Regions from separate parts of the Bradyrhizobium sp. SZCCHNR1093 genome, predicted to be linked through region 1. Evidence: predicted binding sites of a transcription regulator. Region 1 holds the regulator's gene; the other holds the start of a gene.
What was found. The regulator PhoB, encoded in region 1, activates phosphate uptake and scavenging genes when phosphate is short. The targets are predictions, from matches to a motif close to TGTCATNNANCTGTCAT.

Region 1 (14,853 bases):
CGTTGTCGATGGCCGCGATGTGATCCGCATCGACCGCATGGCGCAGCCCGAGCAGCCAGGCCAGCATCGCGGTGCCGACGATGGCGGGCCGGTCGGCGTAGAGCGCGAATGCCCAGGCCCAGGCGAGCGCGTTGGCCGCGACCAGCCCGCCGACGAGCGCAACGTTGCGGCCGGGCTGCGACCGCCACCACAGCAGCCGCGCGGCCCGAGGATGATCAATTGGAACAATCGTCATACTCGGACTATAGCAAGAGCTAGGCCAGTTCGGTAAAGGCCCCGCTGCAGGCGAAAGCTGCAGGAAAACCTGGGTGGCGCTTCCCGGACCGCCCTCTCGCTTGGCAACCCGCTATCCAGTCACGCACAGATCATGACCAGCGGCGGGACCTCGTCTCTCTCGCTCCTTCCCTCACCGCGCCGAGGCACTCTGCGCCGCGATCTCGCGGCGCACGACCGCCTCGAACTGGCTCGCGGGGGCGGCGAACATCAGCCGGGTCTCCTCGTGGAACGCCGAGAAGATGCCGACCACGGCCGGCTCCCCGCCGACCTCGGCCAGGATCGGCGAGCCCGAATAGCCGAAATTGGCCAGGCAATGCACTGTCAACAGCCGGGCATCCCCGGTCATGCCGGCGCTGCAATTGCGCTGGCCGGTCGGCGAATAGCGCCGCTCCTGGCCATAGCCGATCTCGGAGATGGTTCCGGCCGTGGTCGCAGCCGCGAGCTCCTCGCGGGTCAGCGCCTTGACCGCCACCGGCTTCGACGGCAGCGCATCCTTCAGCACGATCAGCGCCCAATCGGCGGGCGAGCGGTCGAGCGACCATCTGTCGTGCCGGGTCGGGACGAAATCGGGCGCCACGATCAGCTTGTCGGCGACCGACGATGCCGCCGGCGTGCCACGGTTCATGCCGGCCAGGAAGCGGACATTGCCGGGGCTGACCTGCGCCACGCCGTTGAAGACGCAATGCGCGGCGGTGAGCACGACGCGCGGCGCCACCAGGGTGCCGGTGCACCAGCCGCCGCTCGAGTATTGCGCGACGGTGACGACGCCGATCGACGACGCCGGCCAGGAGGTGGGATCGACGACCTCGCCGATGTGGCGATCGAGCCCGAGCAATTGCTCCGGACGCGGAGTGGCAATGCCCGCATCCGCCGATTCCGGTTTCGGCTGCCAGGACGCAATGGCGCTCTGGGCCTGGACGCGCTGCGGCTCGGTCAACCTGACCCGCTGCACGTCGCGGCCGGCCGATCGCACGCCACTACGGCCCGCCATCACCAGCCAGGCATAGCCCTGCACGACGTCCTGTTTCACACCGCGGCCGTCGAGCAGCATCAGGCCGAGCATGTATTGCGACTGGGCGAAGCCCTGCGCCGCGGCGCGGCTGAACCAGCGACTGGCTTCGCCGTAGTTGGAGGCAACACCCTCGCCATTGACGTAGGCGATGCCGAGATAATGTTGCGCGACGGCGAGCCCCTGATCGGCGGCCTTGCGGTACCAGGCCAGCGCCTCGCTCGGATTACGCGGCACGCCCCAGCCGAACGCCTGCATGAAGCCGACGTCGAACTGCGCCCGCGCATCGCCCTTGGCGGCCAGCGGCAGCAGCCGTCGCATCGCCGCCGCATGCTGCCCGTTGCCTGCCGCCGCGACCGCGTCCTCGAGCTCGGCGGCCGGGGCGCCCGCCAAGCTGCCGAGCAGCATGACAAGAGATATGATGATGGTCTTGATCAAGGGCGTCCGCTGGGACCGAAACATCGTGACGGGCCACGAAGCAGACACGATCAAGACGGCGGCGGCGTGGCGGAAAGCGGACCGCGATCTCCTCAATCGGGCCCGCTCGCGCCTCACACCTTCTTCATCCTCACGCCCATCGCCCTTACACCTGCTCGCTCTTGGCGAAGCGATCATCGAGCGCATAACCGGCGCCGCGCACGGTGCGGATCGGGTCCTGCTCGCGGCCGGGATTGAGCAGCTTGCGCAGGCGGCCGATATGGACGTCGACGGTGCGCTCGTCGATGTAGATGTCGCGGCCCCAAACGCTGTCGAGCAGCTGTTCGCGGCTGAACACGCGGCCGGGGTGCTCGAGGAAGAATTCGAGCAGGCGGTATTCGGTCGGGCCGAGATCGATCGGCCGCCCCGAGCGCGCCACGCGGCGTTTCTCGCGGTCGAGCTCGATGTCGCCATAGGACAGCACGGTCGCCAGCCGCTCCGGGCTCGCCCGCCGCAGCAGGCCTTTCACGCGCGCCAGGAGCTCCGGCACCGAGAACGGCTTGACGATGTAGTCGTCGGCGCCGGTGGCGAGTCCGCGCACGCGCTCGCTCTCCTCGCCGCGCGCCGTCAGCATGATGATCGGCAATTGCCGGGTCTCGGTCCGCGCGCGCAGGCGGCGGCACAGCTCGATGCCGGAGAGGCCCGGCAGCATCCAGTCGAGCACGACGAGATCCGGAACGCGCTCCTTCAGCCGCGTGTCGGCCTCGTCGCCGCGCGCCACGGTCTCGACCTCGTAGCCTTCGGCCTCGAGGTTGTAGCGCAGCAGCGTCGTCAGCGCCTCCTCGTCCTCCACCACCAGAATTCGGGCGCCCATGTCTGAACCGTCTCTCTTAGTTACCGGGAATCGTCGTCGCGAAGCTCGTCATGTCGCCCTTCGGGCGCTTGTCCATGATCTGCTGGCCTTCGATCATATAGAATACAGTCTCGGCGATGTTGGTCGCGTGATCGCCGATGCGCTCGATGTTCTTGGCGCAGAACATCAGGTGGATGCAGAACGAGATGTTGCGCGGATCCTCCATCATGTAGGTCAGGAGCTCGCGGAACAGCGAGGTGCAGATGGCGTCGACTTCCTCGTCGCCCTTCCACACCGTCATCGCCGCCGGCAGGTCATGCGCGGCATAGGCGTCCAGCACCGTCTTGACCTGCGACTGCACCAGATCGGTCATGTGCTCGAGGCCGCGGATCAGCTTCAGCGGATGGAAGTCGCTCTCCAGCGCCGCGACGCGCTTGCCGATGTTCTTGGCGAGGTCGCCGATGCGCTCCAGATCGGTCGCCACGCGCATCGCGCCGACGATCTCGCGCAGGTCGACCGCCATCGGCTGGCGACGGGCGATCGTGAGCACGGCGCGCTCCTCGATGATGCGCTGCAGCTTGTCGACCTCGGCGTCGGTGGCGACCACCTTCTGGCCGAGCGCGATGTCGCGCCGCACCAGCGCATCGACGGAATCGACGATCAGCCGCTCCGCGAGGCCGCCCATCTCCGATACCAGACGGGTCAGGTCCTGCAGATCGCTGTCGAACGCCTTGGCGGTATGTTCACTGGCCATGATGATCTCCTGAAGGCAATGTCGTCGGCGTCAGCCGAACCGGCCGGTGATGTAATCCTGGGTCCGCCGATCACTCGGCGAAGTGAAGATCTTGCTGGTGTCGTCGAACTCGATCAGCTCGCCGAGATACATGAAGGCGGTCTTGTCGGAGACGCGCGCCGCCTGCTGCATGTTATGCGTCACGATGGCGATCGTATAGTTTTCGGCCAGCTCCTGGATCAGCTCCTCGACCTTGGCGGTCGAGATCGGATCGAGCGCCGAGCACGGCTCGTCGAACAAGATCACCTCCGGCCGGACCGCCACGGTGCGCGCGATGCACAGCCGCTGCTGCTGGCCGCCGGACAGCGACAGGCCCGAGGCGTTGAGCTTGTCCTTGACCTCGTTCCACAACGCGCCGCCGCGCAGCGCCTTCTCGACCCGGTCGTCCATCTCCGACTTCGAGATCTTCTCATAGAGGCGGATGCCGAAGGCGATGTTTTCGTAGATCGTCATCGGGAACGGCGTCGGCTTCTGGAACACCATGCCGACCCGGGCGCGCAGCAGATTCAGATCGAGCTTGGGATCGAGGATGTTGGTGTTGTCGAGCATCAGCTGCCCGGTCGCCCGCTGGCCCGGATAGAGATCGTACATCCGGTTGAAGATGCGCAGCAGCGTGGACTTGCCGCAGCCGGACGGGCCGATGAACGCGGTGACGCGGTTGGTGCCCAGCGACAGGTTGATGTTCTTCAGCGCGTGATGGTCGCCGTAGTAGAAGTTGAGGTTGCGCGCGGTCACCTTGGCCGGCGCATCCGGAAGCGCCTTGCCGTGAAGAGCGTGATTGGGCTGACTGACGGAGACGGACAGTTCGGTCATTTGGTGTTCCTCTCGGCGCCAAGAATGCGTGCACCGATGTTCAGGGCGAGCACGGCCAGAGTGATGAGAAGGGCTCCGCTCCAGGCCAGTTGCTTCCAGTAGGCATAAGGGCTCTGGACGAAATTGTTGATGGTGACGGGCAGGTTCGCCATCGTCCTGGAAAGGTTGAGGCTCCAGAACTGGTTCGACAGCGCGGTGAACAGCAGAGGCGCGGTCTCGCCGGCGACGCGGGCGGTGGCAAGCAGCACGCCGGTGATGAGGCCCGAGCGCGCCGCCCGATAGGCGATGCGGCGGATCACCAGCGAGCGCGGCAGGCCGAGCGCAGACGCCGCCTCGCGCAGCGGGTTGGGCACGAGCAGCAGCATGTCCTCGGTGGTGCGCAGCACCACCGGGATCACGATGACCGCCAATGCAAGGGAACCCGCGAGTGCCGAGAAGCCGCCCATCGGCACCACGACCGCACCATAGATGAACAGGCCGATGATGATCGAGGGCGCCGACAGCAGGATGTCGTTGATGAAGCGGATCACCGAGGTCAGGCGGTCGTTGCGGCCGTATTCGGCGAGATAGGTGCCGGCGAACAGGCCGAGCGGCGCGCCGATGCCGACGCCGATGATCGTCATGATCAAGGAGCCGACGATGGCGTTGCGCAGGCCGCCTTCGCTGGAGCCGGGTGGCGGCGTGTCGGCGGCAAAAACCTGCAGGCTGAGGCCGGCGAGTCCGTTATAGAACAGCGTGAACAGGATCAGCGCCAGCCAGGTGACGCCGAACATCGCGGCGGCGACGCAGAGGCCGCGGATCACGATGTCCCTGCGGCGCCGGCGCGCATAGATCGGATTGACCGGCGCATCGAGTGTAAGCGTATCAGCGCTGGACATGGCTTATTTTCCCGCCTTGGCTTCGAGCCGCATGAGCATCAGCCGCGCGCTCGCCAGCACGAAGAAGGTGAGCACGAACAGCAGCAGGCCGAGCAGGATCAGGCTCGACTGGTGCAGCCCGTCGCTCTCCTGGAATTCGGAGGCGATGGCGGCCGAGATCGTGGTGCCCGGCGCGAAGATCGAGGATGAGATCCGGAACGAGTTGCCGATGATGAAGGTCACCGCCATCGTTTCGCCGAGCGCACGGCCCAGCGCCAGCATGACGCCGCCGATGACGCCGACGCGGGTGTAGGGAATGACGACGCTGCGCACGACCTCCCAGGTGGTGCAGCCGACCCCGTAAGCGGCTTCCTTCAGCACCGGCGGGACGGTCTTGAACACGTCGACCGAGATCGAGGTGATGAACGGCAACACCATGATCGCCAGGATCAGCGAGGCGTTGAACAGGCTGAGATAGGACGGCGGACCGGCGAAGATGTCCTGCAGCACGGGGATGCCGGCGCAGAGATTGATCATGAACGGCTGGAACGTATAGGCCAGGAACGGCCCCAGCACGAAGAAGCCCCACATGCCGTAGATGATCGACGGAATGCCGGCGAGCAGCTCGATGGCAAGTCCGATCGGACGGCGCAGCCATTGCGGGCACAGCTCGGTGAGGAAGATCGCAATGCCCAGACCGACCGGAATGGCGATCAGCATCGCAATGAAGGACGTGACCAAGGTGCCGTAGATAGGGCCGAGCGCACCGAGCACCGGCGGATCGGCCGACGGCGCCCAGCGCCGCGTCCACAGGAATTCGAAGCCATATTCTCTCATGGCCGGCCATGCGCCGACGATGAGCGACAGGATGATGCCGCCCAGGATCAACAGGACGGAGATCGCGGACAGCCGCGTGATCCAATAGAAGGTCACGTCGCCGAGCTTGAAGGCGTTGAGCGCGCGTGCCCGGTCATAGGGTCCGGCAGCGGCCGCGATATCGCTGACTTCGGTCTGAACCGCCATCTCTGCCAATTCTGCCCCCTGTTCCTTGGACACGCCGCAACCCCGGTAGCGTCCCTCCCCCGGAGGCCGGGAGAGGGGATTTTCGATACGTCCAGCTCAGCTCTTGATGTCGGCCGACCAGGTCTTCTCGATCAGCTTCACGACGCTGTCGGGCATCGGGATGTAGTCGAGCTCCTCAGCCATCTTGCCGCCCTTCTCGAACGACCACTTGAAGAACTTGATGGCTTCGCCGGACGCCGCCTTGTCGGCCGGCTCCTTGTGCATCAGGATAAAGGTCGCCGCCGTCATCGGCCAGGACTTGTCGCCGGGCTGGTTGGCGAGGATCACGTAGTAGCCGGGAGCCTTGGCCCAGTCGGCATTCGCGGCCGCGGCCTGGAAGGCCTCGACGGTCGGCTGCACGGTCTTGCCGGCCTTGTTCATCATGCCGGTGTAGGTGAGCTTGTTCTGCTTGGCATAGGCGTACTCGACATAGCCGATCGAGTTCTTGGTCTGGCCGATGTTGCCGGACACACCCTCGTTGCCCTTGGCGCCGACACCGACCGGCCACTCGACGGCGGTGTTGAAGCCGATCTTGCTCTTCCAGTCGGCGCTCACCTCGGAGAGGTAGTAGGTGAAGTTGAAGGTCGTGCCCGAGCCGTCGGAGCGGCGGACCACGGCGATCGCATCGGACGGCAGCTTGACGCTGGGGTTGAGCTTCTTGATCGCGGCGTCATCCCACTTGGTGATCTTGCCGAGATAGATGTTGGCGAGCGTCTCGCCGTCCAGCACCATCTCGCCCGGCTTCACGCCCTCGAGGTTGACGACCGGCACGATGCCGCCCATCACCATCGGCCACTGCACCAGGCCGTCCTTCTCGAGCTGCTCGGCCTTGAGCGGCGCGTCGGTGGCGCCGAAGGTCACGGTCTTGGCCTGGATCTGCTTGATGCCGCCGCCAGAACCGATCGACTGGTAGTTCAGACCGTTGCCGGTCTCCTTCTTGTAGGCGTCCGCCCACTTGGAATAGATCGGGAACGGGAACGTCGCGCCCGCACCGGTAATGTCGGCAGCGAAGGCCGACGTCGATGCGGCGACCAAGCCGGCAGCGACGATAGCTTTGACGAAATTCATAGCTGGTCTCCATGCTTGGGAAGCGAAGCGCCATCTGCGCCCGATTGCGCTTCCCCGGCCGCTTTACGGGGCCTCAGTGTGGCTTTTATAAAGGTTCGATGACAGTCGGATGACAGTCACAAGCCGTTGATAAGTATTGATCTTTCGATCCAAATCCGAATTTCTACGGGCCAACCGACATATTGCGGCGGGCTGCGGCACCTCGCGTCCGTGCGAGCGTCGCTCCCCCCCCCGGGGACAGACCATCACCGCCGTCATCGCCCGCGCGGGCGGGCGAACCAGCATACCACCGGCGGCCATGATCCGCCGAGACGCCGCGGCGTACTGGATGCCCGTCTGCGCCCTGGGGTTATGGGTCCCGGATCGGCGCGCTGTGCGCGCTTGTCCGGGACGACACCGGGGATTGGGTTGGCGACATGAGCAGCCATGGAGATGAGCGCGTGCGTTCCCGCGGCCTACGAGGCCCGAGGTGTGGGTTCGTCGTGTCCCTCCTGATCATGAGAGGGCGCGAGGAAGGCCGGACCTCGGCTGAGGCCCGTGGCCCGCCTGCTCAAAAGAATGCAGGCGGCAGGTACCACAGGTACAGCCGGACAGACCCGGCCTTCCCCGCGCGACGGTGTTAACGGTGTCCTTCGTGCTCTCCCTGGGGATCGGCGTTCTTGCCCCCATCGCCCGCGCGTGCCGTCAAGCAACGACCACGGACTTGACCTCAGCGTCGAGAGGCCAGGACCACACGACTTCGCCGTCCGCGCCGCCTGCGCTCGTCTGGCACAGCCGTCACGTCCATCGCAGCCCACCTCCACGTTCGTGACGACGCGTACGTCCCTCTGCTCGAGGCGGGATGCACGCAGGAGACCATGATTTCCGAAAAATAGCAAGGTAATTATTTTTCTCAGAACATGATCCGCCCTCCCCCGCACGCGGGCATCGGCTCAATCCGGCTTGGGCGGCTCGATCCAGATCCCCGGGTCGGAATGGGTCCGGATGTGATCGACGAGGAAATCGGCGAACACCCTGATCTTGGCCGGCAGCCTGACGCGGTTCTGGTAGGCGATGTTCATCGTCAAGAGCGGCAGCTCCCAGTCGAGCAGGACCGGCACCAGCCGGCCGGCCAGAATGTCGCTCTGCACGATGTAGAGCGGCTGGATCAGGATGCCGAGCCCGGCAAGCGCGGCGCCCTTGATCACCTGGCCGTCATTGCTGTCGAGCGTCGGCGCGATCCGAATGCTCTGGGCTGTCGTGCCGTTGCGCAGGGACAGGGAATACGGATCATTGGCAAGATTGTAGATCAGCATGTCGTGGCGCACCAGATCGCCGGGAACGACGGGACAGCCACGGCTCGCGAGATAGGACGGCGCGGCCGCCAGCACGCGCCGCATCTGCCCGATGCGGCGAACGACGATGCCCGAGTCCGGCTCATGCTCGCGGGTGCGGATCGCCACGTCGATGCCCGCCTCGATGAAATCCGGGTAGCGGTTGGCGGCGATGATCTGCAGGCTCAGCTTTGGATACATCGCGCGAAACGCCGGCAGCATCGGCGCGAGATAGATCGTCGCGAACGACAGCGAGCTGGTGACGCGCAGCATGCCCTGCGGCGACAGCGCGCGGTCGCTGACGGCGTCCTCGGCCTCGGCCAGCTCGTTGAGCAGCGGGCCGCAGCGCTGCAGCAGCTCCTGCCCGGCTTCGGTCAGCCAGAGCCGGCGCGTGTTGCGCTCGATCAGGCGCACCGCGAGCCGTTCCTCCAGCGCGCTGAGATGCCGGCTCGCCGCGGCGTTGGACATCCGCAAGGACTCGGCGGCCTTGGACAGGCTGCCCAGCTCGGCCGTCTTGGAAAACACCTCGAGTTGGAGCAGACGGTCCATTGTTACGCTGAGCGGAAAACAGAGTTACAATTTTTGTCCTTTATTTCCATTTCCTGCAAGGCAAAATCGTCAGACAAGAACAAGCACAGGTGAGGGACGCACGAATGACGGGGCCGATCAGGCACATCGTGATGTGGCGGCTGCGCGCCGAGACGGCTGCCGAGCGCGCCGCGGCCCGGCTCAAGGTCAAGACCCTGTTCGAGAGTTTGAAAGGCCGGATCGACGGCCTGACCCACATCGAGGTCGGTCTCGATGTCAGCGACGTCGACTATGCCTGCGACGTCGTCCTGTTCTCCGAATTCGCCAGCAGCGCCGCATTGAAGGCCTATGCGTCGCATCCGGAGCACCTGCGCGTCCGCGACGAGCTCGGCGACCTCAGGATCGGCCGCTTCCAGGTCGACTATCCCGTGGCGACCGGCACGTGACCGGCCCCCTCACGTCGACGAACCTGCGAGGCAGTATCGCGTCGCCACAGGCGCAGCAAATGAAGCAATCGGCGGACCTCACCCATGTCACTTCCTGACAAGCGCCTCGCCTTCATCGGCATCGGCAAGATCGGCCTGCCGATCGCGGCGCGGCTCGCCAAGGCCGGCCATGACGTCACGGCGTTCGATCCCAACGCCGCCCGGCTCGACGAGGCACGTGCGCTCGGCATGGCCGCCGCGTCGTCCGCTGCCGAGGCGGTGCGCGACCATGCCGTCGTCATCTCGTCACTGCCCGACGATACCGCACTGCGCGCGGCGATGCTGGACAGCGGCGGACTGATCGCGGCCATGGCGCCGGGCGCGATCCTGATCGAGACCAGCACCGTGGGTGTCGACGCGTCGAGCGCGGTCGCGGCCGCCGCGAGCGCTCGCGACGTCGCCTATCTGCGCACGCCGATCTCCGGCAATGCCAGCATCGCCCACACCGGCGAGCTGACGTGCTTCGTGTCCGGTCCAAGAGAGGCGTTCACCCTGATCACGCCGGTGCTGGCCGGCTTCACGCGCGCGCAGACCTATCTGGGCGCGGCGGAAGAGGCGCGCTACGCCAAGCTCGCCGTCAACCTGATGATCGCGACGACGGCGGCGATGATGGCCGAAAGCCTCGCCCTCGCACGCAAGGGCGGCATCGCCTGGCCCGACATTCTGAAGGTGCTGCATGACAGCGCAGTCGCCTCGCCGATGGTGAAGTACAAGACCGCGCCGCTGCTGGCGCGCGACTTTGCCGCGACGTTCTCCTGCGCGCAGATGGCCAAGGATCTCGATCTGATTCTCGGCGCCGGCCATGCCGTCGGCGTGCCGCTGCAGCTCGCGGCGCAGGTCCGTGAGACCTATGGCGCGCTGATCGCGTCAGGCGATGCCGACACCGACTTCCTCGCCACCGTCCGGCATGTCGAGCGGCTGTCCGGGCTCGGCGAGCCTCTCTGAAAGGAGCCGCGTCTTGCGCAACTTCAACGAGACCACGATCACAGATGCCGTGCTCGAACGCCTGGCGGGCGCGCGTGATGCGCGGATCAAACAGGTCAGCGAGGCGCTGGTGCGGCATCTCCATGCCTTCGTGCGCGAGGTCCGTCCGACCCAGCAGGAATGGGAATACGGCATCGACTTCCTGACCCGCACCGGCCAGATGTGCGACGACAAGCGCCAGGAGTTCATCCTGCTGTCGGATACGCTCGGCGTTTCGATGCTGGTCGACGCCATCAATCATCCGGTGCCGGAAGGCGCCACCGAGACCACGGTGCTCGGCCCCTTCTTCGTCCAGGCGGCGCCGGAACGCGCCAACGGCGACGATATCGCGGGACCGATGAAAGGCGATCCGCTGCTGGTGACCGGCTCGGTGTCGAGCGCGGACGGCGCGCCGCTGGCAGGCGCCGTGGTCGACGTCTGGCACTCCGACGACGATGGCTACTATGACGTGCAGCGGCTCGAGCAGATCGGCGATCTCGCCATGCGCGCGCGCTTCCACACCGACGCCGACGGCCGCTTCCATTTCTGGTCGATCAAGCCCGCGGCCTATCCGATCCCCAACGACGGGCCGGTCGGCGACATGCTGGCAGCGCAGGGCCGGCATCCGTGGCGGCCGGCGCATGTGCATTTCATGATCTCGGCGCCGGGCTTCGAGCGGCTGGTGACGCATGTGTTCGTCGCCGGCGACCAGTATCTCGATTCCGACGTCGTGTTCGGCGTCAAGGACAGCCTGATCCGCGACTTCACGCGCTGCCCGCCGGGCCGTGCGCCAGATGGCCGCATGGTGACGGACGGATATTTTCATCTCAATTATGATTTCGGCCTGAAACGGCTTGCGGAGCGCGCCAATCAGGTTTGAGCTGAGCGGGCGACAAGGACCGTCAAGAGTCCTGTCATCGACGAGAATGCGGACGGGAGGAATGATGGAGTTGCGGGTCGGCACCGGTGCATTGGCCGAGCGGCTTTCGAACCTGATCGGGCCGCGCGCGAGTCTCGCGCGGGGCGTGCGGGATCAACACGGCCGGAGCGAGTCGTACTATCCGGCGATGCCGCCCGACATCGTCGTGTTTCCGGAGACGACGCAGGAGGTCGCCGCCATCGTCAGGCTGTGCGCCAAGGCTGCCACGCCGATCGTGCCGTTCGGCGCCGGCACGTCGCTCGAAGGCAACGCTGCGGCTGTCGCGGGTGGGGTCTGTTTCGACTTCGCCCGCATGAACAAGGTGCTGGCCGTGCATGACGCCGACATGGACGTCGTGGTGCAGCCCGGCATCACCCGCAAGCAGCTCAATGCCGAGCTGCGCGGCAGCGGCCTGTTCTTTCCGATCGATCCCGGGGCCGATGCCTCGATCGGCGGCATGAGTTCGACCCGCGCCTCCGGGACCATGGCCGTGCGCTACGGCACCATGAAGGACAACGTCCTCGCATTGGAGGTGGTTCTGGCCGACGGCCGGGTGATCCGCACCGCGAAGCGTGCGCGCAAATCCGCCGCCGGCTACGACCTGACACGGCTGTTCGTCGGATCGGAGGGGACGCTCGGCGTGATCACCGAGATCACGCTGAAGCTGCATCCCCTGCCCCAGGCGATCTCGGCCGCAACCTGCAGCTTCCCGACTTTGCACGACGCGGTCGACACAGCGATCGCGCTGATCCAGTCGGCCGTCCCCGCCGCCCGCATCGAGCTCGTCGATGACGTCATGATGCGCGGCATCAATGCCTATGCGAAGCTCGGCTATCGGGAAGCCCCGACGCTGTTCCTGGAATTTCACGGCTCTGATGCCGCCGTCGCCGAGCAGGCGCAGACGGCGGAGGCGATCGCGATCGAGCATGGCGGCCGAGGCTTCGCCTCGGCCAAGGCCGCCGAGGATCGCAGCCGGCTCTGGCACGCCCGCGACAATACGCTCTACGCCGGCCTCGGCCTGCGCCCCGGCGCCCGCGCCGTCATCACCGATGTCTGCGTGCCGATCTCCCGGCTGGCCGAATGCCTGACCGAAACGCGCCGGGACGCCGACGCCAACGGCTTCCTCGCACCGATCGTCGGCCATGTCGGCGACGGCAATTTCCACATGCTGATCCTGATCGATCCAACTGATGAGCACGAGCTGGCCGGCGCCAAGGCGCTGCAGTCGCGCATGGTGGCGCGCGCGATCGCGATGGACGGCACCTGCACCGGCGAGCACGGCATCGGCCTCGGCAAGGTCGACTATCTCCGGGACGAGCTCGGCGAAGCCGTCGCGGTGATGCGCGCCATCAAGGCCGCGCTCGATCCGGATGGCCTGATGAATCCGGGCAAGATCTTCGCCGCCGGAGCGCAGGCATGAGCGCCGCAGCCGCCATCGCATCTCCATCGCCGCTGCTGGAGCTGCGCGGCATCAGCAAGGAGTTTCCGGGCGTCAAGGCGCTGGATGATGTGTCGTTCACGATCCACCCGGGCGAAGTCCACATGCTGCTCGGCGAGAACGGCGCCGGCAAATCCAGCCTGATGAAGATCCTGTGCGGCGCCTATAGCGCCGATGCGGGTGAGGTCTATTACAAGGGTAAGAAGGTTGCGATCACCTCGACGGCCGATGCGCAAGACCTCGGCATCGCCGTGATCTTCCAGGAATTCTCGCTGGTGCCGTTCCTCGACATCGCGCAGAACATCTATCTCGGCCGCGAGCCGAAAGGCCGCCTGCCCGGCACCATCGACCGCCGCAGGATCCTGGCCGACGCCAAGCGCGTGCTCGACAGCATCGGCTTCGACATCGATCCTTCTGTCATCGTCGACACGCTCGGCGTCGCACAGCAGCAGATGGTCGAGATTGCGAAAGCGATCAGCCAGAATGCGCGTATCCTGGTGATGGACGAGCCGACGGCGGCGCTGTCCGACCGCGAGGCGGAGCTGCTGTTCGCGCTGATCAGGCGGCTCAAGGCGGACGGCGTGGCGATCATCTACATCTCGCACCGCATGGCCGAGGTGTTCGCGCTCGGCGACCGCATCACCGTGCTGCGCGACGGCCGCCGCATCGGCGATGTCAGCCCCGCCGACGTCACGCCCGACCAACTCGTGCGCATGATGGTCGGGCGCAATATCGACACGAGCTATCCGCGCCATTTCGCGGAAACGCCGGGCGAGCTCGTGCTCGAGGTCAAGGGACTGAGCGCGCCGACCGGGATCGCCGACATCAACATCGAGGTGCGGCGCGGCGAGATCGTCGGCCTGTGCGGCCTCGTCGGCTCCGGACGCACCGAGGTGGCGCGCGCGATCTTCGGCGCCGATCCGGTCAGCGCCGGCGAGATCATCTTCGACGGCGAGCCGATCTCGGGCGAGCCCGACATCGCGGCCCGCCGCGGCATCGCGCTGATCCCCGAGAGCCGCAAGAGCGAGGGCCTGGCGCTGCTGCGCTCGGTCGGCGACAACCTCGTCGTGTCGGCGCTGAAGAAGCTGTTTCCCAGTGGCCTCTACGATCCGCGCGGCGCGCAGCGCACCGCGGACGGGCTGATCCGGCAATTGCGGATCGCGACGCCGAATGCGCGGCAGACGGTCGGCCTGCTCTCCGGCGGCAACCAGCAGAAGGTCGTGATCGGCAAATGGCTGGCGGCCGGCGCCAAGCTGTTCATCTTCGACGAGCCGACGCGCGGCATCGACGTCGGCGCCAAATCCGAGATCTTCGCGCTGATCGACCGGCTGGTCGCCGAGGGCGCCGCCGCGCTGATGATCTCGTCCGAGCAGATCGAGATCTGCCACGTCTGCGACCGCGCCTATGTCATGCGCGAGGGCCGCATCGCCGGACACCTGGCGCGCGGCGAGCTGACCGAGGAGAATATCGTGCGACTGGGGATGCATGATGAGTGACGCCGCCGTCGTTTCGCCGATCCGCTCGCTGCAGCGCATCCCGGGCGTGGCGATCGTCCTGGTGCTGCTGATCGCGCTGTTCGGCGCGATCGCGCCAGGCTTCCCGTCGGCCGCGAACCTCTCCAACGTGCTGGTGCAGTCGACGATCCTGACCATGCTCGCGCTGCCGATGACCCTGATCATCATGACCGAAGGGCTCGACCTCTCGATGGGCGCGGTGCTGACGCTGACCTCGCTCTGCGTCGCCATCGTCTCGCTCGCGACCAAGTCCGTGCTGCTGGGCCTCGGCGCCGCGGTGCTGGTCGGCGCGGCGTTCGGCACCGTCAATGGCTGGCTGGTCGCGATCGTCGGGATTCCGCCGTTCGTGGCGACGCTCGCCACGCTCGGCATGGCGCAGGGCCTGTCGCTGATCGTGAGCGACGGCCAGAGCGTGGTCGGCATTCCCCACGGCGTGCGCGACATCTACTCGGCCTCCGTGCTCGGCATCCCCGTGCCGATCCTCATGGGGCTCGCGACCTACGCGGTGTTTCACGGCCTGCTGTATCACACCAGGTTCGGCACCT
Region 2 (14,853 bases), on a different contig from region 1:
CGTCGTGCTGGCCTGCGTCGTCGCCGCCGTCGGCCTCTGGCTGGCCGGGCTGTCGACCAGTGTCGCCGCCGTGCTCGCGGCACTTACGCTGGTCAATGTCGGCATCTCCTCCTCGAAGCCGCCGCTGTGGAGCATGCCCACCATGTTCCTGTCCGGCTCGGCCGCCGCGGCGGGCATCGCGACCATCAACTCGATCGGCAATCTCGGCGGCTTCGTCGGTCCCGCGATGATCGGCTGGATCAAGGACCAGACCGGCAGCTTCAACGGCGGGCTCTATTTCGTCGCCGGGCTGCTGGTGGTATCGGCGGTGCTGACCCTGTTGCTGTCACGTTCACAACGTGCAAAGGCCGCTGCGGCCACGCAATCCTGACCCATCACACGGAGCCCTTTCATGCGCACCCATTCCATCGCCGCGATTCCCGCCGACGGCATCGGCCCCGAGGTCATCTCCGAAGGTGTCCGTGTGCTCGAGGCGCTCGCCAAGCGCTCGGGCGACATCAGCTTCAACGTCAAGACCTTCGACTGGGGCTCGGACTACTACAAGAAGCACGGCGTGATGATGCCGGCCGACGGCCTCGCCGAGCTGAAGACGTTCGACGCGATCTATTTCGGCGCGGTCGGCGCTCCCGACGTGCCCGACCACATCACGTTGTGGGGCCTGCGGCTGCCGATCTGCCAGGGATTTGATCAGTACGCCAATGTGCGGCCGACCAAGATCCTGCCCGGTGTGGCCTCGCCCTTGCGCAATGTCGGCGTCGGCGATCTCGACTGGGTGATCGTGCGCGAGAATTCCGAGGGCGAATATGCCGGCATGGGCGGTCGCGCGCACCGCGGCCTGCCGGAGGAGGTCGGCACGGAGGTTGCCGTCTTCACCCGCGTCGGCGTCACCCGCATCATGCGCTACGCGTTCAAGCTGGCGCAGTCGCGGCCGCGCAAGTTCCTCACCGTCGTCACCAAGTCGAATGCGCAACGCCACGGCATGGTGATGTGGGACGAGATCGCCGCCGAAGTGGCGCGGGAATTCCCCGACGTGACCTGGGACAAGATGCTGGTCGACGCGATGACCGTGCGCATGACCCTGCAGCCGAAGAGCCTCGACACCATCGTGGCGACCAATTTGCATGCCGACATCCTGTCCGATCTCGCCGGCGCGCTGGCCGGCAGCCTCGGCGTGGCGCCGACCGGCAACATCGATCCGGAGCGGCGCTTCCCCTCGATGTTCGAGCCGATCCACGGCTCGGCCTTCGACATCACCGGCAAGGGCATCGCCAATCCGGTCGCAACATTCTGGACCGGCGCGCAGATGCTCGAGCATCTCGGTGAGCGGGACGCGGCCGCGCGGCTGATGGCGGCGGTGGAGAAGGTGTGTGCAGCCGGCATCCTCACGCCCGACGTGGGCGGCAAGGCGACGACCAGGGAGGTGACCGACGCCGTCATCGACGCGATCCACGGCTCCAACGTCTGAGGCGTGCTGTTCTCTTGCACAATTCTGGCGTGTTTCGTGTCGCGCTTGCAATGGACGCTGCGGGGCGTATATCAGCGCTTCCGCTGCGTCCGCGCATGCCAATCACATGCGTGTCATAGAGACGCGAGACACGGCTTAAGGAGAAAGGACCCATCATGCGTCGTCACCGTCGAGCCAAGATCGTTGCGACTGTCGGTCCCGCGAGCAATTCTCCGGAGATGCTGAAAGCGCTGTTCCTCGCCGGTGTGGACACCTTTCGTCTCAACTTCAGCCACGGCACCCAGGCCGATCACGCCAAGGTCCATGCCGCGATCCGCGCGCTCGAGAAGGAAGTGCAGCGGCCGATCGGCATCTTGATGGATCTGCAGGGTCCTAAGATTCGCGTCGGCACTCTGCGCGACAAGAAGATCCAGGTCGAAGTCGGCGAGACGATTCGATTTGTCCTCAACGGCACCGAGGGCGACAAGACATCGATTCCGTTGCCGCATCCGGAAATCTTTGCGGCGGTCTCGCCCGGTCACGATCTTCTGATCGATGACGGCCGCGTGCGCGTCCGCGTCACCGGCCTTGGCGACGACTGGATCGAGGCCAAGGTGATCGTCAGCGGCGCGATTTCCAATCACAAGGGCGTCAATCTGCCGGGCACCATTCTGGAGCTGTCGCCGCTGACGGCCAAGGACCGCTCCGATCTCGCCTTCGGGCTCGAGCTCGGCGTCGACTGGGTGGCGCTGTCGTTCGTGCAGAAGCCGTCGGACGTGCTTGAGGCGAGGGGCCTCATCAACGGCCGCGCCGGCATCATGTCCAAGATCGAGAAGCCGGCGGCGCTGGAGCGGATCGACGACATCATCCAGTTGTCGGACGCGATCATGGTCGCGCGCGGCGATCTCGGCGTCGAGATTCCCAACGAGGACGTGCCGGGTAAGCAGAAGGAGCTGGTGCGTGCCTGCCGGCTCGCCGTGAAGCCGGTGATCGTCGCGACGCAGATGCTGGATTCGATGGTGGCGACGCCGACGCCGACGCGCGCCGAGGTCTCGGACGTCGCCACTGCGATCTATGACGGCGCCGACGCGGTGATGCTGTCGGCGGAGTCTGCCAGCGGCCAATACCCGCGCGAGGCGGTGGCGATGATGGACAGCATCATCAAGGCCACCGAAGGCCACAAGATGTATCGCTCGATCGTCGAGGCGACGCAGCCGGGCGAGGAGCAGACGCCGCCGCATGCGGTGGCAACCGCGGCGGCCGATCTCGCCTCGGCGATCCACGCCAGGGCGATCGTGGCCTATACGTCGAGCGGAACCTCGGCCTCGCGCGTTGCGCGCAAGCGGCCGAGCCTGCCGATTCTGGCGATCACGCCGAACGAGGACACCTCGCGGCGCATGTGCCTGCTGTGGGGCGCGCACAGCGTGCTGTCGCAGGACGTGCAGAGCTACGAGGAGATGGTCGAGCGCGCGACCTTCTTCGCCGTGCAGGAGGAGTTCGCTGAAGCCGGCGATCTGCTCGTCGTCGTTGCCGGCATCCCGTTCGCGCGGGCCGGCACCACCAACAATCTGCGCGTCGTCACCGTGCCGAGATAGGAGGCTGATTTTCCCTGTTCGCGCCGCCCGCCTGTCGCCTGATTGTCGCACCCCGCTGGTATCGCGGGGCAGTGACGAAGGACGTCGCGAGTCGAACGAGCGGTGTCCGGTCGCGGTCCGGCAGGATGGGTTCTGCCGGTGGGGCGTTTCGTCATCGCGGTGTCATCAGGGACTGTTAGGTGGGCGCGCATGGGACTTGAGACTGCTGGTGAAGAAAGCCCGGCTCGGCGCTTTCGGACGTTGTTCATCTCGGACGTTCATCTCGGAGCCCGCGGCTCGCAGGCCAATCTCCTCGTCGATTTCCTGCGCCACCATGATGCAGATACGATCTATCTGGTCGGCGACATCATCGACGGCTGGGCGCTCAAATCGAGCTGGCATTGGCCGCAGTCGCATAACGACCTGGTGCAGAAGATGCTGCGCAAGGCACGCAAGGGCGCCAAGATCGTCTACGTCCCCGGCAATCACGACGAGTTCCTGCGCGGTTATTACGGCACGCATTTCGGCGGCATCGATGTCGTCGAGAACATCGTCCACACCGGCGCTGACGGCAAACGCTATCTGGTGATCCACGGCGACATCTTTGATCTGGTCGTGCAGAACGCGCGCTGGCTCGCCCATCTCGGCGACAAGGCCTATGACTTCGCGATCCAGATGAACCGTCTGGTCAACTTCTTCCGTCGCATGTTCGGCGTTCCCTATTGGTCGCTGTCGCAATGGGCCAAGCAGAAGGTCAAGAACGCGGTGAACTACATCGGCGCGTTCGAGACGGCGCTGGCCTCCGAGGCGCGAAGGCATGGCGCTGACGGCGTGATCTGCGGCCACATCCATTGCGCTGTCATCCGCGATCAGGACGACATTCGCTACATGAATTGCGGCGACTGGGTCGAGAGCTGCACGGCGCTGGTCGAGCACGAGGACGGCCGCTTCGAGATCCTCACCTGGACCGATCCGCTGCGGCAGCGCGCGCCGGTTCCCCAACTGGCCGCTCGCGCCGCCTGACACCGGCTCCCTTGCCTCTCGGCAATCGGGCGCGGTAAAATAGGGGCATGACAGCTCATTCCCCGATCCTGCCCGTGACCGCCGCCGACATCGATGCGGCGGCACGCGTCCTCGCGCCCGTGGCCGTGCGGACTCCGCTGCTGCCGGCTCCCGTGCTGAGCGAGCAGTTCAAAGCGAACGTCTTCGTGAAGCCGGAGGTGCTGCAGCGGACCGGCTCGTTCAAGTTCCGCGGCGCCTACAACAAGCTGGCGTCGATCCCGCAGGCAGCGCGCGGCAACGGCGTCGTCGCATTCTCCTCCGGCAATCATGCGCAGGGCGTCGCCCATGCCGCCACATTGCTGGGCATGGACGCCACGATCGTGATGCCCTCGGATGCGCCGGCGGCCAAGCGCGAGCGCACCAAGGCGTTCGGTGCCGAGGTCGTGCTCTATGATCGCGATCGCGAGGACCGCGAAGCGATCGCGCGCGACATCGCAGCAAAGCGCGGCTCGACGGTGGTGCCGCCCTATGACGATCCCCACGTCATCGCAGGGCAGGGCACCGTCGGTCGTGAAATCGCCGAGGACCTTGCGGCGCTCGGCCTGTCGCCGGATCTGGTGATCGTCCCGGCTTCGGGCGGTGGACTGCTTGCCGGCGTCTCGACCGCGGTCAAGGCGCGCTTTCCCAGCACCCGGATGGTCGTGGCTGAGCCCAAGGGCTTTGACGACCATGCGCGCTCGCTGCGGGCCGGCCACCGCGAGGCCCATGATGCGAAGGGACGCACCATCTGCGACGCGCTGATGGCGGCGATTCCGGGCGAGATCACCTTCGCGATCAACAGCCAACTTCTGTCGGCTGCGGTCGAGGCCTCGGATGAGGAGGTGGGGCGCGCGGTCGGCTTTGCCTTCCGGGAGCTGAAGCTCGTCGTCGAGCCCGGTGGTTCAGTCGGGCTTGCGGCATTGCTGGCTGGCCGGCTGGATGTGGCGGGCAAGACGGTGGTGATCGTTTTGTCCGGCGGCAATGTCGATGCTGAGCTCTACGCCAGGCTGATCGCCTGACGATCAAGCCTCAGTGAAAGCTGAGGCCGCCTTTTGCAGATCCCCCACCGCCGATCCGCAGTCCGGACTGCGCGACGTGCGGCGTGCCCCGCGTCGGGCCGCCCTGCATCCCTCCTTGGCCACGCGCCATCGACGGACGCGACGCGTTGACGTTCGGCTTGAACGGTCCGGAATTGCCGGGGAAGGGACGCCGGACCTCGCGGGTGTCGAATGGCCGCCCAGGACTGCGCTTCACTGGGTCGCGCTGGATCTTCGCGGCGACAGGCGGATTTGCCGGCGGCATGATCCTGTCGCGCAACCTGGTCTGAGCGATAGGCCTGGGATCGACGACCTTGTTGGGACCCGCGTTGTTGATGGCATTGCCTTTCGTGACCACCGTTGGCGGCATCGGTCCGCGCGGCGGCACGGTGGTGACCGGCAGCTTCGATTGCAGGCCTGGATGGCTCTGGATCTGGGCGCCGGGATTGAACGGCCGCGCGATCGGTGCCAGTTGCGGTGGCATGATGAGACGGCTCGGTTGCAGCACGGGGATGGGCCGAGGCTGTCCCTGCAGCCGCAGCGCGACCGGCGCATATGGGCTGTCGGCATAGGCTTCTCGGAAGCTCTGATAGGCGGCCGGCGAATTCGCCAGCACGGCCTGGTGCCACGCCGCGGCCTGCACGAGGCCAGCGAGCAGTGCGCGGATGCGGTCGGCGAGCGGATCGCGCGGGTACATCGCGATGAACTCGCGATAATACTGCGGACGATTCTCCGACAGCACGTAGTCATAGGCCTGCCGCACGGAACGGCTCGGCAGGTCGGCGGCCATCTGCACCACCGGCGCGTTCTCCGGCGCGCGCGCTGCGGCAACCAGGGATTCGCCGAAGAAGGTGAAATCACTGGTCAACGACGAGCTTTCCCACGGCGTCTGTCGACCATCGGTGCTCTGGTTCACCTGCAGGCGAATGCGCTTGAACAATTGCTCGATCGGCAGGTTCGGCTGCCGCGCCAGGTTCAGGAACGCCTGCGCGTACGGGCTGTGCTCGCCACGCCCGTCGAGCGCCTCCTCGCCAGGCGAGGTCGAATATCCGAGGATGGAGCCGTTCGGTGCGTCGACGATGGCAAGTCCGCGTCCGGCATCGTTGATGGCAGGGAATGGATTGTTGCGGCAGGCGTCCAGCACGACGATCCGCATGCGGCTCGGGATGGCGTCGAGCGTTGCCATCAGGTCCACCAGACGGATCGTCCCCGTCGCCAGGTCGGAGGGCGCTGAGATACGGGCATCGATCGGGATCAGATAGTTCTCGCCCGCGAGCTGAACCCCGTGGCCGGCGTAGTAGACCATTGCCACGGTGTTCGGGCCGTTTGCTGCCACCCGGCTCGAAAAATCCTGGACGACCTTGAGCATCTCGTTCTGCGTCAGGTCGGTCGCCGTGATCACCTCGAAGCCGGCCGAGTTCAACAGCTTGGCGACAGCATGGGCGTCGTTGTCCGGGTTCTCCAGCGGTGGCGCGTTCTGATAGCTCGCATTGCCGATCACGAGTGCGACGCGTGGCTCGGCTCCTTGAGGGATCGCTGCGGGGGTGTTGCTCTCCTTTGCAGGTGAGGGAGCTGCCAGCGCGCGCGGTGGCGTGTGAAGGTTGTCGATCTCACTGCCGGCGGCGAACGCCGAGTCCGGGCCGACCCAGGCCATCAGGCCCAGCAGCGCGGACATGAGCAGGGATTTCCAGGCGGATGTTACAGCGCGAAATTTCGGAACGGACACGGCGTTCTCCTCGAGCATGCGCCAAGCGAATGGCTTGAGGATCAGGCTACGCAGATCACGCAGCAGCGTACGTGATCCGCGTCACCTATCAACGCAGCACCTTTCGGTGCTCAGTGATCGGGGTTCGATAGGAGGTGGCCGAGACGCTCTCGCCCTACGAGAAGAATGCGATCTTCTCAGGCTGGGTCATGCGACGGATCGGCGCCAGCAAGTCATTGGCGGGCGCCTGTGGCCGCTGCAGAAGGCCGTTCGACAGGAGCGTCGATCCCAGCGACGGCTCGTAGGCAGGCCTGGGCATCGCGGATGCACTGGTGCTGTGAGCCGCGGCGGCGGTCGGGCGGACCTGCTGGCTCGGCGCAACGTCGGCCTGCGGCGCTGCGGGAGATTGAGCTGCGACCGCAGCCGCCACGGCGGCCAGGGTCTCGATGGTGATCGCCTCCGGAAGCGGTGCCGATACGGGCACGCTGGGGACTGGCGCCGGGGCTGGAGGCGAGGCCATGCGCGGGGCAGCCGCGGGCGGGGCCGGCATCGGCGGGGCATACATTGGCGGGGCAGACATCGTAGGCGCAGCGGGAGCCGACGCCGCCGTGGCAACCGGGACTTCTGCCGTGGTCAGCGCGAGATCCGGCTCCGACGGCGCCGGCTCGCTGAAGCTCGCGACGATGTCGTCGTCGACCGAGGTTGGCTCCTCAATGTCGAAGCCAAGCGTCCTGGCCCGGCTGAACTCCTCGTCGTCGATCGGATCGGGAGCACCCATCTCCGCCGCGACCAATTCCAGGATGGCTTCGTCGTGGGCTTCTGCGGCGACAGCGTCATCCAGGGCCGCCGCGGCGTGCTGCTCGATTTCGAGAAGGGTTTCGTCCACCGACGGCTCGGTCGCAATTTCGGGGGGCTGCACCACCGCCGCAGCGTCGGTGTCAACCATCCTGGCTTCAACCGCTGCGGCCGCCATGATCGCGGTGTCAGCGCCAGAGGATGTCTCGACCGATTCGATCGCGGCCACCGCTGCAACGAGCGGAATGGTCATCTCGAGCCCGGCTTGGGCCGCCTCCGTCTGTTCCGGCACGGGCAACGGCCCCGAAGCCACCTGCGGCTCAGCCGAGACCGTCGCCTCCGCAGCCGGACCCGATGCGACATCAGGTACTGGCGGGGCGGCGGACTCGGTCGCCGGCTTGATCTCGTCAGCCGCGGGCGGAACGCTTGCTTCCGCCGCGTCGAGCTCCTTCAGCCGCGTCTTGATGATCTCGAAGGCCGCAAGCAGTGCGACCTTGGGGTCGGCACTCGCAAGCTGGTCGCACGCGGCCTCGATCGATGTGACCTGTGAATCGATCAGGTCGCAGATCCGGGAATCGGCGCCGATCTCGCGCCAGCGCCAGGAAATTTCCTTGATGATTCGGATGCCCTTGCGCACCGGCGCCAGGTTCTGCTCAAGGGCCATGCTGTCGACCGCAGAGGCTGCGGCGAGTGCAGCGTCTTCGACCGAGGCGCGGATCGCGGCCAGCGCCTCGGGCAGCGCCTTACTGTCGGCCTGCTCGAACTCCTGCTGCTGCTGACGCTGCGAGGCCAGCGCATGCTCGATGCGGGCCACGGCGTCGAGCACCATGCTGGTGTCGGCATTGCGGTTGCGTTTGGCGTATTCGCCGAGGAACCAGCGGCCTCGGGACGTCTCCATGAAGGCGTCGCGGATCGCCTCGTAATCGGCCTCGTTCGGCTGAGCCGCGCGGGCGGATATCGGCGAGAGGGCGAAGACTTCATCGACCATGGCAAACCTATCGCGCACATTGCTGCGCGTTGGCATAACGATCACCATGATATTGATCGAATCGCAATTGAATTGATGCCACTGTCCCGACAAATCTCCACCACATCGCCGGTATTGTCGCGCCGATTCGCGGACAGGTTGGGGCTGTTCTATGGCGCGGTGTTCATGCTGTCGGGGACGCATCTGCCGTTTTTCCCCGTGTGGCTACGGGCGATCGGGCTGGACGCCTCGTGGATCGGTGTGATCATCGCGGTTCCCGCCGTGACCCGCTTCACCGTCCTGCCGTTGATCACCGCGGTTGCCGAGCGCCGGCAGGCCCTGCGCGCCGCGATGCGGCTGACCACCTTCGCAACGGCATCGGGCTTTGTGGTTCTCGCCTTCCAGCGCGAACCTTGGCTGGTATTCCTGGTCTACGTGGCAACCTGCTGTCTATGGACACCCGTTGTCCCGCTGACGGACGCTTATGCGCTCCGTGGCGTGATGAGCTATGGCCTGAACTACGGTCGCCTGCGGCTGTGGGGATCGGCCGCATTCATCGCCGGAACGCTGCTGTGCGGCGGGGTGGCCGACCTCGCGCCGTCGTCCGAGCTGATCTGGATCATCCTCTTGGTCGCGCTGTGCGGTGCGGCAAGCAGCCTGCTGCTGCAGGCGCTGCCGCCCCTGCCGCATGGCGCCGGCCTGGCCCGGGACGGGCGCAGTCCGCTGGGCCATCCGAGCTTCCTCTGCATCATCGCGGCTTCGGCGCTGATCCAGGCCAGCCACGCGGCCTACTACACGTTCTCCGCCATCGCGTGGAAGGCGCAGGGCTTCAGCGGGCTGACCATCGCTTGGCTCTGGACCATGGGCGTGCTGGCCGAGATCGTCGTGTTCGCCCTGTCACCACGCTTCACGTTGGCGCCCGCCAACCTGGTCATGATCGGTGCAGCGGCGGCCGTGCTGCGCTGGAGCCTCACGGCTCAGGAGCCGCATGCAGCCGGGCTCGCCGCGGTCCAGATCAGTCACGGCTTCACCTTCGGGCTGACCCTGGTCGGAACCATGGGGCTGCTGGTCCGCCATGTGCCGGCGCAACTGACGGCGCGCGGGCAGGGCTATTATGCGGCTGCGAGCGGCGTGGTCGGCTCGGCGGCATCGGCCCTCTCGGGGCCGGTCTATGCGGCCTATGGACCCGGTGTCTACTACGTGATGGCCGCGATGGCCGGAGCGGGTGGCGTCCTGATGTGGATCGCGCACCGAAGCCTGTCGCTTCAGCCCCACAACGCCTGATCGGGCGGATAGACCAGGCTGTCCTCGTAGTGCAGGCCGTGCTCGCAATCCTCGGCGAGCAGCAGCGGTCCGTCCAGATCGACGAAACGGGCGAGCGGCGTCAGCAGCATGGCCGGTGCCATCGAGAGCGATGTCGCCACCATGCAGCCGACCATGATGTCGAAGCCGAGCGCGCGCGCGGCATCGGCCATGGCAAGCGCCTCGGTGAGCCCTCCGGCCTTGTCGAGCTTGATGTTGACGGCGTCGTAGCGTCCGCGCAGCGCTTCGAGCGAGTTGCGGTCGTGCACGCTCTCGTCGGCGCACACCGCGAGCGGGCGCGCGATGTTGGCGAGCGCTTCGTCGTTTCCTGCGGGAAGCGGCTGCTCGACCAGCGTGACGCCGGCGGCGGCGCAGGCCGCGAGATTGGACTCCAAATTCGCCTCGGTCCAGGCCTCGTTGGCATCGACGATCAGTTGTGACTGCGGAGCTGCCTCGCGCACGGCTGCAATCCGCGCCGGATCGCCGTCGCCGCCGAGCTTGATCTTGAGCAGCGGGCGGTGCGCGGCCTTGGCCGCAGCTTTGGTCATCACGTCGGGGGTCCCGAGCGAAATCGTGTAGGCGGTCACGCATGGCCCCGGCGCGCGGCGTCCGAGCAGGTCCCAGATGCGCCGGCCGCTCCGCTTGGCTTCAAGGTCGAGCAGCGCGCAGTCGAGCGCATTGCGCGCCGCCCCCGGTGGCATCGCCGTCTGCAGGGCGTTGCGGTCGAGACCAGAGGCGATCGCATCGCGCATCGCGAGCAGCGCGCTCAACGATGCCTCGGGGGTCTCGCCATAGCGCGCATAGGGCACGCATTCGCCGCGGCCGACGATCGTGCCGTGTCGCACTTCCGCGATCACCGTGACCGCTTCGGTCTTGGCGCCGCGGCTGATCGTGAAGCTGCCGGCGATCGGCCAGTGGCCGATCCGGGCGTCCAGTATTGGAAAACCGTTGGAAGTCATTTGAAAGTCTGGCGATTTGTGAACCGGAATGAGGCGCTTGGGGCTTGCGCGATCTGACCGACTATGGCTGTTGATAGTGGTCTCCGGCAAGGTGGTAGCGACGCGGTGGGATTTTTCTCGTCAAGGAGCGGACGTCCGAGGCTCCGAGGATGGCCGTCGTGAAGGGCGGCCCTGATTTGCAGCGCAGTGGCGATGGCAACGCGCTGTCGCTGCGCGCGACCGGCGCTTGGACTGCGCCCTTTGCGCCGTCGCTCGAACGGCTTGTCGCCGATGCCGAAAAGCTCGCCGGCAAGAAGATCGATGTCTCGATCGACGTCTCCCAGGTGTCCAAGCTCGACACGTTCGGCGCCTGGCTGATCGAGCGGCTGCGCCGCAGCTTCACGACCGGAACCGTCGAGGTCCGGATCGATGGGCTCTCTGCGAACTACGCCAGCCTAGTCGACGAGGTTCGCCGCGTCAGCACCGCGCCCAATGGCGACGCGACGATGGTGACCATCACCGGCATGCTCGGCCAGATCGGCCTCAGTGTCGCCGGCATCTTCGGCACGGTCGCCGCGCTGATCGACATGCTCGGCGCCGTGATCGTCGCCAGCGGCCGGGTCCTCGTTCATCCCCGCAGCTTCCGGCTGACCTCGACCATCCATCATCTCGAGCAGGTGTGCTGGCGCGCGGTGCCGATCATCGTGCTGATCACCTTCCTGATCGGCTGCATCATCGCCCAGCAGGGCATCTTCCATTTCCGCAGGTTCGGCGCCGACATCTTCGTGGTCGACATGCTCGGCGTGCTGGTGCTGCGCGAGATCGGCGTGCTGCTTGTGGCGATCATGATCGCCGGCCGCTCGGGCAGCGCCTACACGGCCGAGCTCGGCTCGATGAAGATGCGCGAGGAGATCGATGCGCTGCGTACCATGGGCTTCGATCCGATCGAGGTCCTGATCCTGCCGCGCATGCTCGCGCTGGTGATCGCGCTGCCGATCCTGGCCTTCCTCGGCGACATCGCCGCGCTCTATGGCGGCGGGCTGGTGGCGTGGTTCTATGGCGGCGTCGATCCCGAGGCCTTCCTGCTGCGCCTTCGCGATGCGATCTCGATCGATCATTTCACGGTCGGGCTGCTCAAGGCGCCGGTGATGGCGGCGGTGATCGGGATCGTCGCCTGCGTCGAAGGACTGGCCGTGCAGGGCAGCGCCGAGTCGCTCGGGCGCCACACCACCTCATCGGTGGTGAAGGGTATCTTCTTCGTCATCGTGATGGACGGCGTGTTCGCGATCTTCTTCGCCGCGGTCGGGATGTGACATGACGCAGGAGATGTCCGATCCGATCATCCGCGTGCGTGACGTCACCGTGCAGTTCGGCAAGACGCGCGTGCTCGACGGGCTCGACCTCGATGTCAAGCGCGGCGAGATCCTGGGCTTCGTCGGTCCCTCCGGTGCGGGCAAGTCGGTGCTGACGCGCACCATCATCGGCCTGGTGCCCAAGCTGTCGGGCAACATCGAGGTGTTCGGCGTCGATCTCGACGCCGCCGATCGTGCCGGCCGCCGCGCCGTCGAGCGGCGCTGGGGCGTGCTGTTCCAGCAGGGCGCGTTGTTCTCCTCGCTCACGGTGCGGCAGAACATCCAGTTCCCGGTCCGGGAATATCTCAAGGTCTCGCAGCGTTTGCTCGACGAGATCATGGTCGCCAAGCTGGTGATGGTCGGATTGCGGCCCGATGTTGCTGATCGTTTCCCGAGCGAGCTGTCGGGGGGCATGATCAAGCGCGTCGCGCTGGCCCGCGCGCTCGCGCTCGATCCGGAGCTGGTGTTCCTCGATGAGCCGACCTCGGGGCTCGACCCGATCGGCGCCGGCGATTTCGACGAGCTTGTCCGTACCCTGCAGCGCACTTTGGGACTGACCGTTTTCATGGTAACCCATGATCTCGACAGCCTGTATACGGCGTGCGACCGCATCGCCGTGCTGGGCAACGGCAAGATTATCGCTGCGGGATCGATGGCCGACATGCAGGCCTCGGAACATCCGTGGCTCCGGCAGTATTTCCACGGCAAGCGTGCACGGGCCGTGATGGGTTAGTGCGTAGCGCCCCTCGGGGCGATTATTTTTGTGAGCGGGAGTGGGGACTCCTGCGACATAGCTGATGGGGTGGGTGCCGCAGTCCGGCGCCAACCGAGAGCGCATGGGAGCGGCGGCTGGGATCTCCGCTGCGACGTGCCGGTACCGGAGTTGGTAATGGAAACGCGGGCGAATTACGTCCTGATCGGATCGTTCACGCTGGCAGTGATTGCCGCGGCGGTCGGGTTTGTCCTCTGGTTTCAGAGCCTGCACACGACCAAGCAGCGCAGCCCGCTGCGGGTCGTGTTCGAGGGGCCGGCCGCGGGTCTGCGCAACGGCGGCAGCGTCAACTTCAATGGTATCCGGGTCGGTGAGGTCATCTCGGTCAAGCTCGACAATCCGCGCCGCGTCGTGGCGCTGGCGATGGTCGAGAACAACGCGCCGATCCGCAAGGACACCCTGGTCGGGCTCGAGTTCCAGGGACTGACCGGCGTCGCCGCGATCTCGCTGAAGGGCGGCGAGGAGGCTGCGCCGCCGCCGCCGCTCGACGAGGATGGCGTGCCGGTGCTGCGTGCCGATCCGACCCGGCTGCAGGACGTGACCGAAGCGATCCGCGCCACCCTGCAGAACATCAACAAGGTGGTCGCCGACAACCAGGACGCCGTGAAGAACTCGATCAAGAACCTCGAGGTCTTCACCCAGTCGCTGGCCCGCAATTCCGAGCGCATCGATGGCGTCATGAGCCGTGTCGACGGCATCATGGGCAAGGCCGATACCCTGATGCTCGGTCTCAACACGCTGGCCGGCGGCAAGGATGGCGGCGAGCTGTTCCTGACGGTGAAATCGATCCGCGAGCTCGCCGAGGATCTGGACAAGCGCTCCGGCGCGCTGATGGCCGATGGACGGCGCACGCTGTCCGACATCAGCCGCGCCGTGAACAATTTCGATCGCAATCCGACCCGGGTCCTGTTCGGGGCCAGCAACGCCAGCCCGAGCAACGCCCAGGCCTCGCAGCCCGCGCCCGCACCGCCGGCGGCGACGGGACGGCGGTGACGCGAGCGAGTTGCGAATAGGGAAGTAGCGAATAGGGGCGCGCGGCAGCGGACTGCGCTCCATCGTTGTCGCTATCCACCGCTGCTGGCTGGCTACGGAGCACGTCGCACACCGTTGTGCCGGCGATGCGGGGCCCGAACGGCCAAGGCCGAAAGCGCCTTCATTGCATCTCCAAACGCGAAGCGGAGGCCTCGTGGCCTCCGCTTTTTCTTCTTGTCGCAGCGCTGGTTCTACTGAACCCTTCGCTACTCGCTACTCGCTACTCGCTACTCGCTACTCGCTACTCGCTACTCGCCCATTCGCTCCTATCACGCCAGCCGGCCGGCGGCGTGGGCGAGCAGGGTGTAGACCAGCCCGGTCTCCGAGGTGAGCTGGGCGCGCAGCGCCTGCGGGTTGCGGTCGTCGCGGGCGACCTCGTCGAGCAGCCGTTCGAACTCGGTGATGTAGCGGTCCACCGTCTGCTTGAAGGTGCGGTCGGCGCGGTACTTGCGGGCGACCTCGTCGAACGCCTTCTGGCCGGCCGGGGTGTAGAGACGCTTGGAGAACGCCTTGGTCTCGCCGCGCTGGTAACGGTCCCACATCTCGGCCGCGAGATTGCGGTCCATCAGCCGTGCGATGTCGAGCGACAGCGACTCCAGCGGATTGCCCGGCTGCTGCTGGGCCGGTCCGCGGCCGCGCGGCGCTGTCTGGCCGGCGGTGCTGTTGTCGGCCCGGTTGAGCAGGTCGGACAGCCAGTTGTCGCTGCGCTGATCGGCGACCGGACCCATCGGCGGCGCCTCGACCCGGCGCGGCTGCGGCGGCGGGGCCGGCGGCTGCATGCCGAGATCCGGCGGCGGCAGGTTGGCGACGCTGGTCGCAGCCGGCTCGCGCAGGCGCATGTCCGGGCGGCCGCCGACGGCTGCGGCGACGATCGGCTCTTCCTGACGGATCACG

Region 2: a site for PhoB is predicted at 3,189-3,205, ahead of QX070_RS20470 (UDP-2,3-diacylglucosamine diphosphatase). Genes of this name have one in related genera too.

The regions. Positions count from the first base shown of each region.
Region 1 covers NZ_JAUHJJ010000002.1:911,680-926,532, reverse strand. The annotation lists gene QX070_RS09920 (HoxN/HupN/NixA family nickel/cobalt transporter) at 1-235, opposite strand, end outside; gene QX070_RS09915 (trypsin-like serine protease) at 407-1,723, opposite strand; gene phoB (phosphate regulon transcriptional regulator PhoB) at 1,869-2,576, opposite strand; gene phoU (phosphate signaling complex protein PhoU) at 2,593-3,309, opposite strand; gene pstB (phosphate ABC transporter ATP-binding protein PstB) at 3,340-4,161, opposite strand; gene pstA (phosphate ABC transporter permease PstA) at 4,158-5,039, opposite strand; gene pstC (phosphate ABC transporter permease subunit PstC) at 5,043-6,041, opposite strand; gene pstS (phosphate ABC transporter substrate-binding protein PstS) at 6,138-7,148, opposite strand; gene QX070_RS09880 (LysR family transcriptional regulator) at 8,081-9,010, opposite strand; gene QX070_RS09875 (Dabb family protein) at 9,115-9,435, shown strand; gene QX070_RS09870 (NAD(P)-dependent oxidoreductase) at 9,520-10,419, shown strand; gene QX070_RS09865 (intradiol ring-cleavage dioxygenase) at 10,433-11,317, shown strand; gene QX070_RS09860 (FAD-linked oxidase C-terminal domain-containing protein) at 11,382-12,776, shown strand; gene QX070_RS09855 (sugar ABC transporter ATP-binding protein) at 12,773-14,290, shown strand; gene QX070_RS09850 (ABC transporter permease) at 14,283-14,853, shown strand, end outside.
Region 2 covers NZ_JAUHJJ010000006.1:77,240-92,092, reverse strand. The annotation lists gene QX070_RS20485 (D-galactonate transporter) at 1-370, shown strand, start outside; gene QX070_RS20480 (tartrate dehydrogenase) at 392-1,465, shown strand; gene pyk (pyruvate kinase) at 1,621-3,039, shown strand; gene QX070_RS20470 (UDP-2,3-diacylglucosamine diphosphatase) at 3,229-4,041, shown strand; gene QX070_RS20465 (threonine/serine dehydratase) at 4,089-5,078, shown strand; gene QX070_RS20460 (caspase family protein) at 5,089-6,822, opposite strand; gene QX070_RS20455 (hypothetical protein) at 6,977-8,584, opposite strand; gene QX070_RS20450 (MFS transporter) at 8,660-9,847, shown strand; gene dgcA (N-acetyl-D-Glu racemase DgcA) at 9,829-10,824, opposite strand; gene QX070_RS20440 (ABC transporter permease) at 10,983-12,116, shown strand; gene QX070_RS20435 (ABC transporter ATP-binding protein) at 12,118-12,888, shown strand; gene QX070_RS20430 (MlaD family protein) at 13,045-13,920, shown strand; gene QX070_RS20425 (methyl-accepting chemotaxis protein) at 14,229-14,853, opposite strand, start outside.